DNA from 4 places in the Streptomyces sp. NPDC036822 genome. Region 3 is predicted to be linked to each of the others. Evidence: riboswitches for the same ligand, from Rfam matches in the RefSeq annotation. Region 3 holds a riboswitch; each other region holds the start of a gene.

The links. A riboswitch is a leader RNA that binds a small molecule or an ion and turns the genes downstream of it on or off. The one in region 3 is predicted to bind cobalamin.
Region 1: it holds a riboswitch for cobalamin, as region 3 does, so the genes downstream of both, ACZ68P_RS00295 (cobalamin biosynthesis protein) here and ACZ68P_RS04910 (ribonucleoside-diphosphate reductase subunit alpha) in region 3, are expected to answer to the same signal.
Region 2: it holds a riboswitch for cobalamin, as region 3 does, so the genes downstream of both, cobN (cobaltochelatase subunit CobN) here and ACZ68P_RS04910 (ribonucleoside-diphosphate reductase subunit alpha) in region 3, are expected to answer to the same signal.
Region 4: it holds a riboswitch for cobalamin, as region 3 does, so the genes downstream of both, ACZ68P_RS28370 (ABC transporter substrate-binding protein) here and ACZ68P_RS04910 (ribonucleoside-diphosphate reductase subunit alpha) in region 3, are expected to answer to the same signal.

What each region holds. Positions count from the first base shown of each region.
Region 1 is NZ_JBVJPY010000001.1:52,118-55,472, reverse strand. It holds gene ACZ68P_RS00300 (cobyric acid synthase) at 1-1,056, opposite strand, end outside; gene ACZ68P_RS00295 (cobalamin biosynthesis protein) at 1,053-2,033, opposite strand; cobalamin riboswitch at 2,069-2,209, opposite strand; gene ACZ68P_RS00290 (hypothetical protein) at 2,320-2,541, opposite strand; gene ACZ68P_RS00285 (inorganic phosphate transporter) at 2,553-3,355, opposite strand, start outside.
Region 2 is NZ_JBVJPY010000003.1:385,932-389,286, reverse strand. It holds gene cobN (cobaltochelatase subunit CobN) at 1-2,417, opposite strand, end outside; cobalamin riboswitch at 2,456-2,594, opposite strand; gene cobG (precorrin-3B synthase) at 2,638-3,355, shown strand, end outside.
Region 3 is NZ_JBVJPY010000002.1:109,978-113,332, reverse strand. It holds gene mctP (monocarboxylate uptake permease MctP) at 1-856, shown strand, start outside; cobalamin riboswitch at 1,036-1,182, shown strand; gene ACZ68P_RS04910 (ribonucleoside-diphosphate reductase subunit alpha) at 1,316-3,355, shown strand, end outside.
Region 4 is NZ_JBVJPY010000015.1:120,415-123,769, reverse strand. It holds gene ACZ68P_RS28375 (FecCD family ABC transporter permease) at 1-788, opposite strand, end outside; gene ACZ68P_RS28370 (ABC transporter substrate-binding protein) at 806-1,867, opposite strand; cobalamin riboswitch at 1,919-2,099, opposite strand; gene ACZ68P_RS28365 (class I SAM-dependent methyltransferase) at 2,246-2,884, shown strand; gene ACZ68P_RS28360 (hypothetical protein) at 3,028-3,355, shown strand, end outside.

The sequences.
Region 1 (3,355 bases), on a different contig from region 3:
GAGCACCGGCCGGCCCTCCGCCGCGCGCCGGGCCAGCGCGTCGGCGAGGCCGCGTTCCCGCAGCCAGGCCAGCGCCTTGACGGTCCCGCGCGTGCCCGGCACGACCACCAGGTCCGCGTCGACGAGCTCCTCGGCCCGGTCCACGAACCGCACGACCACGCCCGGCTCGGCCGCCAGCGCGTCCACGTCGGTGAAGTTGGACATCAGCGGCACGGCGCAGACCGCGACCCGCAGCACTTCCTCGCCGAGCGGGGGCGCCACGACCGACTCGCGCACCGCGCCCCGCAGGGAGACCCGCAGCCCGTCCTCCTCGTCGATGCCGAGGCCGTGGGCGTAGGGCAGGACGCCGTACGTCCGGCGCCCCGTGAGGCCGAGCAGCATGTCGAGCCCGGGTTCGAGCAACGAGACGTCGCCCCGGAACTTGTTCACGAGGTAACCCGCGATCAGCTCCTGGTCCTCGGGCGCCAGGAGCGCCGTCGTCCCGAAGAACTGGGCGAACACCCCGCCCCGGTCGATGTCGCCGACCACGAGCACCGGCAGCCGCGCGGCCCGCGCGATGCCCATGTTCACGATGTCCGTGCGCCGCAGGTTGATCTCGGCCGGACTGCCCGCCCCCTCGCAGATCACGGCGTCATACGTGCCCCGCAGCTCCTCCAGGCACGCGAGGACCGGCTCGAAGAGTTCCTGCCGCCGTCCTCCGTGCAGCAGCTTCCCGGGGGACGACCCGCCGGGCCCTCCGAAGAACCCCCGGGCACTCAGCTCGCCCACCGGCTTGCCCATCAGTACGACCTGGCTGGAGCGGTCGCTGCCCGGCTTCAGCAGCACCGGGTTCATCAGGGCGGTCGGCTCCACCCGCGCGGCCTGCGCCTGCATGGCCTGCGCCCGGCCGATCTCCGCGCCCTCCCTGGTCACGAAGGAGTTCAGGGACATGTTCTGCCCCTTGAACGGCGCGACCTTCACTCCTTGGCGCACCAGCCAGCGGCAGATCCCCGCCGTGACGACGCTCTTGCCCGCGTCGGACGTGGTCCCGGCGACCAGCAGCCCCCCGCCTGTCATGCGTTCCTCCGCTTCGTCGCGCCCGCCAGGGCCCGTCCGGTCACACAGACCGCCAGCGTCAGCCCGGTCACCCGGCGCGACAGCCGTACGGCACGCTCGATGTCCGCCACGTCCACGTCCCGGCCCTCCGTGTTGAGCACCGGCCGGTGTTCCACCCGGCCGCCGTACGACAGCGTCCCTCCCAGCCGCACGCCGAGCGCTCCCGCGAAGGCAGCCTCGACGGGGCCGGCGTTGGGGCTCGGATGTGCGGCCGCGTCGGCGCGCCAGGCCCGCAGCGCCCCGCGGGGGTCGCCGCCCGCGACCGCGGCGAGCACGGCCGTCAGCCGCGCTCCCGGCCAGCCGGCGAGGTCGTCGAGCCGGGCCGAGGCCCAGCCGAAGCGGCGGTACGTGGGGTTCTTGTGGCCGACCATCGCGTCCAGGGTGTTCACGGCCCGGAAGCCGACGAGCCCCGGGACACCGGCCACCGCGCCCCACACCAGGGCGCCGACGACCGCGTCGGAGGTGTTCTCGGCGACGGACTCCACGACCGCGCGGGCCATCGCGGGGCCGTCCAGGGCCTGCGGGTCGCGGCCGCACAGATGCGGCAGCCGCTCGCGCGCCACGTCCAGGTCCCCGGCGGCCAGCGCCCCGCCGATGGCCCGGGCCTCCCGGCCCAGGGTCGTGCCCCCGACGACGGCCCACACGGCGGCGGCGGTCAGGGCGGCGGACGCGGCGGGCCGGTTCCGTACCGTGCGGGCGGCGAGGGCGCCCAGGGCGGCCGTGCCGCCGACGCAGACGGCGGTGTGCAGCGCGCCCCACCCGCGGTGGTCGCGCCGCAGGAGGCTCTCGACGGCTCCGGCGGTCCTGCCGAACGCGGCGACGGGATGGCCGCGGCGCGGATCGCCGAGGAGCAGGTCCACGGCCAGGCCGACGGCGGCGCCGTACGCGAAGACGTCCGTGGACGCGAATACACCGGTGGCTGCTCTGCGGCCAGGCATGGCGCTGTGTCCTCACTCAGGGTCCGCGCCCTGGCTCGACGTGACCGGCGGTGAGAGTTCCTGGCTCCCGGGGATCAGCTCCCCGGTCACAGTGGCGGGACCGCGCCGGATTCGCACCGGACTTCCTCTTCTGCCGCCGTAAATGGCCCCGGAAGTCCACCACGCGGCGCGAACAGCCGTCAACTCACCCTTGACCTGCGGCGGGAGAGTGTGCGAAGCCCCACAACGACGACCGGGCGGGCCGCACCTTTCGGTGCGACCCGCCCGGGGGTGGTGTCGTGACGCGTCAGACGACGATCAGATAGATGCCGTACGCGACGGCCGCCGCGCAGAGCGCGAAGCAGGCGTACGCGCCGGTGCGGGCCAGGGTGGCGGAGCCTCCCTGGGCGGCGGCCTGCTCCTGCTTGGAGAGGCCGATGATGCCGAGGGTGAACAGGCCCACGAGGGCGACGGTCGCCACGAGGCTGACTCCGAAGACGGAGCCGAGAGCTGCCCAGTCGATCTTCATGTGGTTCGTCCTTACACCGCGGCGGCGGGGGCCGCGGGGGCTGCCGGGTCCGTGGGGGCCGGCGAGGGGATGGTGGTCTTGAGGTCCTCGTCCGCGACGGCGGCGACGGAACCGGCCGGCGGCGGGGTGACGGCCGCGATGGCGGTGGTCACGACGCCCGCGGGCTCGTCGAGGTCGTCGTCGGTGACGTTGTGGTGGTCGACCGGCTTGCGGCGCGAGAGCGCCCAGATGACTCCGGAGCCGGCGATCAGCAGGACGGCGACGGCAACGATGCCCCACGTGCCCTGCTTGGTGAGGAACTCGGCGCCGGCGGCGACCAGGCCCGCCGCGGGAAGGGTCAGGCCCCAGGCGATGAACATCCGGGTGGCGGTCGACCAGCGGACGACACCGCCCTTGCGGCCGAGGCCCGCGCCCATCACGGCACCCGAGCAGGACTGGGTGGTGGAGAGCGAGAAGCCCAGGTTCGAGGAGGCCAGGATGACCGTGGCGGCGCTGGTCTGGGCGGCGAAGCCCTGCTGCGGCCGCAGGTCGGTGAGGCCCTTGCCCATGGTGCGGATGATGCGCCAGCCGCCGAGGTAGGTGCCGAGCGCGATGGCGACGCCGGCGGAGACGACGACCCACATGGGGGGGTTGGAGCCGGGGGCGAGGACGCCGCCGGTGACCAGCGCCAGGGTGATGACACCCATCGTCTTCTGCGCGTCGTTGGTGCCGTGGGCGAGGGAGACGAGACCGGCGGAGGCGATCTGGCCGGCGCGGTAGCCCTTGGCCGTGTGCTTCTCGTCGGTCCGGGCGCCGATGCGGTACGTCAGGCGGG
Region 2 (3,355 bases), on a different contig from region 3:
AGCACGTTGACCAGCCCGCGCAGCGGCGAGCCCGACGGCCCGGCCGGCACGAAGCCGCCGTTCAAGGCGTGCACGGCGTGGGTGAGTTCGTCCGTGGTGGCGGCGAGCCGGGGCACGACCTGCTCGCAGGCGAAGCGCAGGACGTCCGCGACCTCGGGGCCGTACGCGCCGGCGATCCCGGCGACGGCGTCCACGGACCAGTCCGCGGCCTCCAGCGCCTCGACGAGCTCCCTGGCCTTCTCCTCGGCCTCGTCCGCGGTCCGCAGCGTCGCGGCCGACTCGTCGAGTCCCAGGGCCTCACGGAGGCCGGGGAGCGCCTGCGTGCCGCCCCAGATCTGCCGGGCGCGCAGGATCGACAGCACGAGGTTGACCCGCGCCTCGCCCTTCGGCGCCCCGCCGAGCACGTGCAGACCGTCCCTGATCTGCGCGTCCTTGACCTCGCAGAGCCAGCCGTCGACGTGCAGCAGGAAGTCGTCGAAGCCGTCGTCGTCGGGCCGGTCCTCCATCCCCAGGTCGTGGTCGAGCTTGGCGGCCTGGATCAGCGTCCAGATCTGGGCGCGGATCGCCGGCAGCTTCGAGGGGTCCATGGAGGAGATCTGCGCGTACTCGTCGAGCAGCTGCTCCAGGCGCGCGATGTCGCCGTAGGAGTCGGCGCGGGCCATCGGCGGCACCAGGTGGTCGACGAGCGTGGCGTGCACCCGCCGCTTGGCCTGGGTGCCCTCGCCCGGGTCGTTGACCAGGAAGGGGTAGATCAGCGGGATGTCGCCGAGCGCGGCGTCCGGGCCGCAGGCGGCGGAGAGGCCGGCGTTCTTGCCGGGCAGCCATTCGAGGTTGCCGTGCTTGCCGAGGTGGACCATCGCGTCCGCCCCGAAACCGCCGTCCTCGGCGCGGGCGGCGATCCAGCGGTAGGCGGCGAGGTAGTGGTGGGACGGCGGGAGATCGGGATCGTGGTAGATCGCGATGGGGTTCTCGCCGAAGCCGCGCGGCGGCTGGATGAGGATCAGCAGGTTCCCGCGCCGCAGGGCCGCGAGGACGATGTCGCCCTCCGGGTTGCGGGAGCGGTCCAGGAACATCTCGCCGGGCGCCGGGCCCCAGTGCTCCTCGACGTGGCGGCGCAGTTCCTCGGGCAGGGTCGCGTACCAGCGCTTGTAGTCGGCGGCCGGGATGCGGACGGGGTTGCGGGCGAGCTGCTCCTCCGTCAGCCAGTCCCGGTCGTGGCCGCCGGCCTCGATCAGGGCGTAGATCAGCTCGTCGCCGTCGCCGGAGACCAGACCGGGGATCTCGTCCTCGGGCCCGAAGTCGTACCCCTCCTCGCGCAGGCGCCGCAGCAGCGCCACGGCGGAGGCGGGGGTGTCGAGGCCGACCGCGTTGCCGATGCGGGAGTGCTTGGTCGGGTACGCGGAGAGGACCAGGGCGAGCTTCTTCTCGGCGTTCGGGATGTGCCGCAGGCGGGCGTGGCGGACGGCGATCCCGGCGACGCGGGCCGCGCGCTCGGCGTCGGCGACGTACGCGGGCAGGCCGTCCTCGTCGATCTCCTTGAAGGAGAACGGGACGGTGATGAGCCGGCCGTCGAACTCGGGCACGGCGACCTGGCTGGCGGCGTCCAGCGGGGAGAGACCCTCGTCGTTCTCCTCCCAGGCCGCGCGGGAGCCGGTGAGGCACAGCGCCTGGAGGATCGGCACGTCGAGGGCGGCGAGCGCGCCGGCGTCCCATGCCTCCTCGTCTCCGCCCGCCTGGGCCTCGGCGGGCTTGGTGCCGCCGGCCGCGAGGACGGTGGTGACGATGGCGTCGGCGCCGCGCAGCCGGTCGAGCAGCTCGGGCTCGGGGGCGCGCAGGGAGGCGACGTACAGCGGGAGCGGGCGGGCGCCGGCGTCCTCGAGGGCGTCGCACAGGGAGCCGATGAAGGCGGTGTTCCCGCTCATGTGGTGGGCGCGGTAGTAGAGCACGGCGACCGTGGGGCCGTCGGCGTTCCTCGGCTCGCGCTCCAGGGGCCCCCAGGTGGGGGCGGCGGCCGGGGCCTCGAAGCCGTGGCCGGTGAGCAGCACGGTGTCGGCGAGGAACCGGGCGAGCTGCTCCAGGTTGTCCGGGCCGCCGTGCGCCAGGTAGGCGTGGGCTTCGGTGGCGACGCCGATGGGGACCGTGGAGGCCTCCATGAGCTGGGCGTCGGGGGCCTGTTCGCCGCTGAGGACGACCACGGGGCGGGCCTGGCCGTCGGCGAGCAGGGCGTCCAGGCCGTCCTCCCAGGCGCGCAGCCCGCCGAGGAGGCGGACGACGACGAGGTCGGTGTCGTCGAGGAGGCCCGGCAGCTCGTCGAGGCCGAGGCGGGAGGGGTTGGCGAACCGGTAGGCGACCGGGCCGCCGGCCGCGCGGGCGCTGAGCAGGTCGGTGTCGGAGTGCGACAGCAACAGAATTCGCATGCGAGCGCAGGCCTTCCTCGGGGTTGTCCGCGCCCCGGGTGGTCGTGTGGACGGCGGGAGTTCCTGACTCACCCGGCCCCCGTTCCCGGGACGGGCTCACAGTGGCGGGACCGCGCCGGAATCTCACCGGGCTTCCTCCCCGGGGTCCTGGGACCCCATGCCGTCTGCATAGTAGATCCTGCGCGCGGCGGCCCGAAGGGTCGGCCGGATCCACGTGGGTATGCTCGCCGCCATGCCGCCCACCCCACCCACAACGCCCAACCAGGGCGAACCTCTCATACGGGACCGTGGCGATGCCTGCCCCGGGGCGCTGCGACTGCACCCCGCCGACGACGGCCGCCTGGCGCGATTGCGCCTGCCCGCAGGGCTGTTGACGGCGCGTCAGGTGCGGTGTCTGGCCTCGGCGGCAGACGAGCTGGGCGACGGCCGGATCAGCGTCACCTCACGGGGGAACGTGGAGCTGCGCGGCCTCGGCGAGGACTGCGGGGCGGCCCTCGCCGGGCTGCTGGCCCCGGCCGGACTGCTGCCCTCCGTGACCCACGAGCGCGTCCGGAACATCGTCGCCTCGCCCCTGGCCGGAGTCGACGGAAAAGGCTGCCAAGACGTGCAGTTGTGGGCGCGTGAGCTGGACGCCCTGCTGTGCTCGCGGGACTGGACGACGGCACTTTCCGGTCGTTTTCTCTTCGCCCTGGACGACGGGCGCGAAGACGTCGGCGGACTCGGCGCGGATGTGACGTTGTTCTCAACCTCCACGACGTCCGCGATGTCCGCGATGACGTCAGGAGCTTCCGGATCCGGCGCGCTGCTGCGGGTCGCCGGGTGCCGGGTCTTCCGGGTCGCGGCCGCCGACGCGCCCCGCGCCGCCCTCGCGGCCGCCGACGCCTTCCTGGCCGCAGCCCGTGAGGCCGGCACCGGCGCCTGGCGCGTGCGCGAACTCC
Region 3 (3,355 bases):
CTACGCCACGCTGGCGCTCGGCTCGGCGCTCGCGCTCTTCATGTACCCGCACTCGATCACGGCGACGCTCTCCTCGCGCAGCCGTGACGTGATCCGCCGCAACACCACGATCCTGCCGCTGTACTCGCTGATGCTGGGTCTGCTGGCCCTGCTCGGCTTCATGGCGATCGCCGCCGGGGTCAAGGTCTCCAACGGCCAGCTCGCGATCCCGCAGCTGTTCGAGAACATGTTCCCGGACTGGTTCGCCGGCGTGGCCTTCGCCGCCATCGGCATCGGCGCCCTGGTACCGGCCGCGATCATGTCGATCGCCGCGGCCAACCTGTTCACACGCAACATCTACAAGGACTTCCTGAAGCCGGACGCCACGCCGGAGCAGGAGACCAAGGTGTCCAAGCTGGTGTCGCTGCTGGTGAAGGTCGGCGCGCTGGCCTTCGTCCTGACCATGGACAAGACCGTCGCCATCAACTTCCAGCTCCTCGGCGGCATCTGGATCCTGCAGACGCTGCCGGCGCTGGTCGGCGGCCTGTTCACCCGCTGGTTCCACCGCTGGGCGCTGCTCGCCGGCTGGGCCGTCGGCATGGTCTACGGCACGGCGGCGGCGTACGGCGTGGCCAGCCCGACCCAGAAGCACTTCGGCGGCTCGTCCGCCGAGATCCCGGGCATCGGCGAGATCGGCTACATCGGCCTGACCGCCTTCGTGCTCAACCTGATCGTCACCGTCGTCCTCACCTTCGTCCTGAAGGCGGTCAAGGCGCCGGAGGGCATCGACGAGACCTCCCCGTCGGACTACACGGCCGACGCGGGCGAGCCGGGCGTGCAGGTCGACATGCCGAAGCTGGGGCAGGAGACGCACTGACCGCGCCTCGGTGACGGACGGTCCGAAGGCCGCCGCGACTCCCGAAGGGAGCGCGGCGGCCTTCGCCGTCGGTACGGGTTGCGGCGTCCGCCGCTCGCCGCCCGGCCCCGCGAAGCGTCCGCCCACCGGGTCCGGCTCGGGCGCTCTGACGCACCGACGACACAACATGTGGGGGGTGCTTCGAGGGGCGCCCCCCACATGTATGCTCATCTCGCTGTCCTCTCAGGGGAATCCGGTGGAAATCCGGAACTGTCCCGCAACGGTGTGGTTCGGGCGTATCCGTACGCCTGCCGAGTCCGAAGACCTGTGGACGGCGCGCCCGGTCCGTCCGTTCCGGGTGCCAGAGTCGTCCGGGCCTCGCGGAGTGGGCCGGTGGACACGGCGCGCGCCCGCCTGAGGGGTGCCCTCTGCCGTCCGCTTCCCGCCGCCGCCCCCGGGCCGAGCGAGGGAGAGCCCCACGTGACCATCGCGCCAGCCGATCCGGCCGCGGCGATCGAGAGCGACGGACCCGGGACGGTACTGCTCCGGACCCTGACCGACCTCACCGCCGATCTCCCCGACACCGACCCGGGCAGGGTCGCCGCCGCCGCGCTGCGCGGCCGCAACGCCGCCTCGGACGAGGCGGAGCTGCGGGAGCTGGCCACCGAGGCGGCCGCCGGTCTGATCGCCGAGGACCCGGCCTACTCCCGGCTCGCGGCCCGGCTGCTCACGATCACCATCGCCGACGAGGCCGCCGGCCAGGGCGCGGTCACCTTCTCCTCGTCGGTGGCCGTCGGTCACCACGAGGGGCTCATCGCCGACCGGACGGCCGAGTTCGTCCGTCAGCACGCCGCCCGGCTCGACTCCCTGATCGACGCCTCGGCGGACGACCGCTTCGGCTACTTCGGCCTGCGCACGCTCTTCTCCCGCTACCTCCTGCGCCACCCGATCACCCGCAAGGTGATCGAGACTCCGCAGCACTTCATGCTCCGCGTCGCCTGCGGCCTCGCGGAGGACCACAGCGCCCGCGCCCTGGACGAGGTGGCGGCGCTGCACGGGCTGATGAGCCGGCTCGACTACCTCCCCTCCTCCCCCACGCTCTTCAACTCCGGCACCCGCCACCCGCAGATGTCGTCCTGCTACCTGCTGGACTCCCCGAAGGACGAGCTGGACTCCATCTACGACCGCTACCACCAGGTCGCGCGGCTGTCGAAGCACGCGGGCGGCATCGGCCTGTCGTACTCCCGCATCCGCGCCCGCGGCTCGCTGATCCGCGGCACCAACGGGCACTCCAACGGCATCGTGCCGTTCCTGAAGACGCTGGACGCCTCCGTCGCCGCCGTGAACCAGGGCGGGCGGCGCAAGGGCGCGGCCGCGGTCTACCTGGAGACCTGGCACGCGGACATCGAGGAGTTCCTGGAGCTGCGGGACAACACCGGTGAGGACCAGCGGCGTACGCACAACCTCAATCTGGCGCACTGGATCCCGGACGAGTTCATGCGCCGGGTCGAGGCCGACGCCTCGTGGTCGCTGTTCTCCCCCGCCGACGTGCCCGAGCTGGTCGACCTGTGGGGCGAGGAGTTCGACGCCGCCTACCGCGCCGCCGAGGCCGCCGGCCTGGCCCGCAAGACGATGCCGGCGCGTGACCTGTACGGCCGGATGATGCGGACCCTGGCCCAGACCGGCAACGGCTGGATGACCTTCAAGGACGCCTCGAACCGGACCGCCAACCAGACGGCGGAGCCGGGCCACACGGTCCACTCCTCCAACCTCTGCACGGAGATCCTGGAGGTGACGGACGACGGCGAGACCGCGGTCTGCAACCTCGGGTCGGTCAATCTCGGCGCCTTCGTGCGGTCCGACGTCCGCGACGGGGAGGAGGCCATCGACTGGGAGCGTCTCGACGCGACCGTCCGCACGGCCGTCACGTTCCTCGACCGGGTGGTGGACATCAACTTCTACCCGACCGAGCAGGCCGGGCGCTCCAACGCCCGCTGGCGGCCCGTCGGCCTGGGCGCCATGGGTCTCCAGGACGTCTTCTTCCAGCTGAAGCTGCCCTTCGACTCACCCGAGGCGCGCGCGCTGTCGACGAGGATCGCCGAGCGGATCATGCTCGCGGCGTACGAGGCGTCGACCGACCTGGCCAAGCGCTACGGCCCGCTCCCGGCCTGGCGCAAGACCCGCGCCGCCCGGGGGGTGCTGCACCCCGACCACTACGACGTGGAGCTGCACTGGCCCGAGCGCTGGGCCGCCCTGCGCGAGCGGATCGCCACGGTCGGCATGCGCAACAGCCTCCTCCTCGCCATCGCGCCGACGGCGACCATCGCGTCGATCGCGGGCGTGTACGAGTGCATCGAGCCGCAGGTCTCCAACCTCTTCAAGCGCGAGACGCTCTCCGGGGAGTTCCTCCAGGTCAACGCGTACCTCGTGGACGAGCTGAAGCGGCTCGGCGTGTGGGACGCCCAGACCCGGGAGGCCCTGCGCGAGTCCAACGGCTCGGTGGCCGGCTTCGGCTGGGTG
Region 4 (3,355 bases), on a different contig from region 3:
TTCAGCGAACGGGTCCGCGTCAGCAGGACCGCGATGCCCAGCGCGAGCGCCGCGCCGGGCAGCCACAGCGTGTCCCACTGGACACCGCCCAGGCCTCCGAGGGTCCAGGCGAGGACCGCCCGCGCCTCGTTGCCCCGGTCACTGGTCAGCAGCAGGACGTCCATGACCGCCGTGAGGACGGAGGCGAACGCCACGCCCGAGAGCACCAGGCGCACCGAGGTGATCCGGCCGCCGGACCGGGCCGTGGTGTAGACGAGGAGCAGGGTCAGCAGGGCGCCGGCGAACGCGGCGACCGACAGGGAGACCGGTCCGAAGAGGTTCACCCCGAAGACGATCACCGCGACGGCGCCCAACGAGGCGCCCGAGGACACCCCCAGGAGGTACGGCTCCGCGAGCGGATTGCGCACGAGGGCCTGCATGGCGGTGCCCACCACCGCGAGCCCGGCGCCCGTCACCGCCCCCAGCAGCACGCGCGGCGCCCGGACGTCGAGCACGATGGTCTCGCGCGCCGACGACCAGGTGGGCTCCGACCAGTCGGCACCGAGCGCGTGCGTCACGATGCCCCACACCTGGCCGGGAGGCACGTGCACCGATCCGATGGCCATGCCCGCCGTCATCGACGCCAGGAGCACGACCGCCAGGACGGCGAGGGCGACGGGGAACGCGCCGCGGCGCGCCCCGGCCCCCCGGTGCGGGTCCGTGCCCCGGGCGGAGGGGCCGGGGACGTCCGGATCCGCGGGCCGGGCGGAGGTGCCGGGGGAGACGGGGGCGGAATCGGCGGCGGACACGGCGTTCGCCGGGGCCGTCACCGGAAGCGCTCGGGATGCAGCCCGCGGGCGAGGTCCTCCACCGCGTACGGCGCGCGGACCCCGACCAGGGTCGCGGTCAGCGGCAGCACCACGAAGCGCTTGTTCCGCACCGCCGGCACCTCGGCGAGGGCGGGCTGGGACAGCAGGAACTCCTTCTTCCGCTCGACGCTGTCCGCCCCCGCGTAGTCGTAGACGGCGATGACCTCCGGCTTGCGGGCGACGACCTGTTCCCAGGAGACGTCACCGAAGACGTCGTCCAGGTCGGCGAAGACGTTGGCGCCCCCGGCGAGCCGGATGACCTCGGTGCCGAGGCTCTTGCCCCCCGCCGTGAACGCCGACTTGTCACCGCTGTCGTACACGAAGACGGGGACGGCGGCCGCGCCCTTCACGGCCTCCGTCGTCCTCGCGACGCGGCCCCTGAGGTCGGCCACCAGCGCGTCGGCGCGCTCCGGAACGCCGAAGAGCGAGCCGATGGTGCGGATCTCGTCGTACGTGTCCGTCATCGACACCTTCTTCTTCCCGCAGTACTCGCGGTTGAGGTAGGTGTCGATGCCGGCGTCGGCGAACGCCTTCCGCGAGCGTCCCTCGCTCTCGGAGAACGCGCTGGCGTAGCCGCCGTAGACGAAGTCCGGTTCCGCGTCGAGGACGGACTCGAACGACGGCTCCTTCTTCGCCAGTTCCGGGATCGCCGCGAAGTCCTTCCGGAAAGCGGGCAGGACGTCCGAGTCGGGGAACGCCGTGCCGACCATCCGGCCCTTCAGTCCGAGGGCCAGCATCAGCTCCGCGGGGTGCTGGTGGATCGTCACCACCCTGGAGGGCGGCTCGTCGTACGTGGTGCGCGTACCGCAGTTGTCGACGGTGACGGGGAAGCCCTTGGCGGCCGGTGCGGGGCCCTTCGGGCCGGCGGCCGTGGACGGCGAGCTGCCGCAGCCGGTGAGCAGGACTCCCGACAGGGCGAAGGCCAGGGCCGCGGCGCGCACGGAACGGCGTCGCGGACGGGCGGCGGGGGATGCGCCGGGCGTACGAGGCGCCCCGGATACGGGGGGTGTGCCGGGCATGCCGGACGTGCTGGGGTACAAGAAAAGCCTCCTGGGGAGTCCGCGCTCCTCGGATCGGGCCCGCGACAGGCCAGTTTCCTGACTCCCGGATCGGCGTACACCCCAGCCTTCCCACGCGTGCGCGCAGTGGCGTCTCGACGGGTGCACTCCCCGGTCACAGTGGCGGGACCGTGCCGGTTTCGCACCGGCTTCCTGTCTCCCGTCGCGGTGATGACCAGGTGATCCTACGGTTCCGCGCGAGCGGAGCGAAAGTGCGCACGTCCCGGGCTCCGCCGCGCAGTTGCCGAATCGGCAAGCGTGTTTGACGTCTTCCCGTGCCTTGGCGACTCTGAGCCCAGGTGCCGCCGGCACCCAGCGACCGTCTTCGAAGGAGCCTTCATGCCGACCCCGCAGCCCACCGATCCGACGGAGTTCTGGGAGGAGCGCTACAGCACCAGCGCGCGCGTCTGGAGCGGTGACCCGAACCCGCTGCTCGTCCGTGAGGCGGCCGGCCTGGAGCCGGGCACCGCCCTGGACCTGGGCTGCGGTGAGGGAGGTGACGTCCTGTGGCTGGCCTCGCGCGGATGGCGGGTGACCGGCGTGGACATCTCCGCCACGGCCCTCGAGCGGGCGGCCGCCCACGCCGCCGACGCGGGTCTCGCCGACCGGGTGGCGTTCGAGCGGCACGAACTCGGAGTGACCTTCCCCAAGGGCGAGTTCGACCTGGTGAGCGCCCAGTTCCTCCAGTCGCCCGTCGCCCTGGACCAGGAGGGGGTGTTCAGGTCGGCCGCCGAAGCGGTCGCGCCGGGCGGCACCCTGCTCATCGCGATGCACGCCGCATGGCCCTCCTGGATGGAGGAGCACGAGTACCCGTTCGACGCCGATTTCCCCACGCTCGAAGGCGTGCTCGCGATGCTCGCCCTGCCGCACCCCTGGCGGGTGGACACCCTGGAGGGCGTGGAGCGCGCGCTGTCCTCGCCCGACGGCAGGTCCGGCACCCGGGTGGACAACGTATGGCGGCTGACCCGTACCGCCTGACGTACCGCCCTACCCGTGCCGCCTGATCGGTGCCGCACTCCCCACCCCGGCTCGCACGCGCCGTCGCGAGGGGGCCGCTCGGCCCCTCGCACACCCGTGTGATCATGACGGGTCGGGTCCGGACAGGACCCAGGGGAGGGAACATGGCGTACACGGACACCAACGGCATCGACCTGTCCGGTGTGACCGGCAGGCTGCTCCAGACCGTGGACCTGGTGAAGAACCCGGCTCCGCAGGCCATCGCGACGGACACCGTCAACGGGCACGTCTTCGTGCTCCAGGTGGAGAGCTCGGCCACGGCGTCGGCCGGCAACATGTACCTCAACCGGATCGACCGGCAGACCGGCGTGCGTACGGGGTCGATGCAGCTGAAGGGCTTCGGCCACGGTCTCGCCATGGGCGTCGAGCCGGTCGGCGCCGACAGTCACGTCTGGACCGAGGTCGGCCCGCTCCATGTCACGAGCGGGGGAA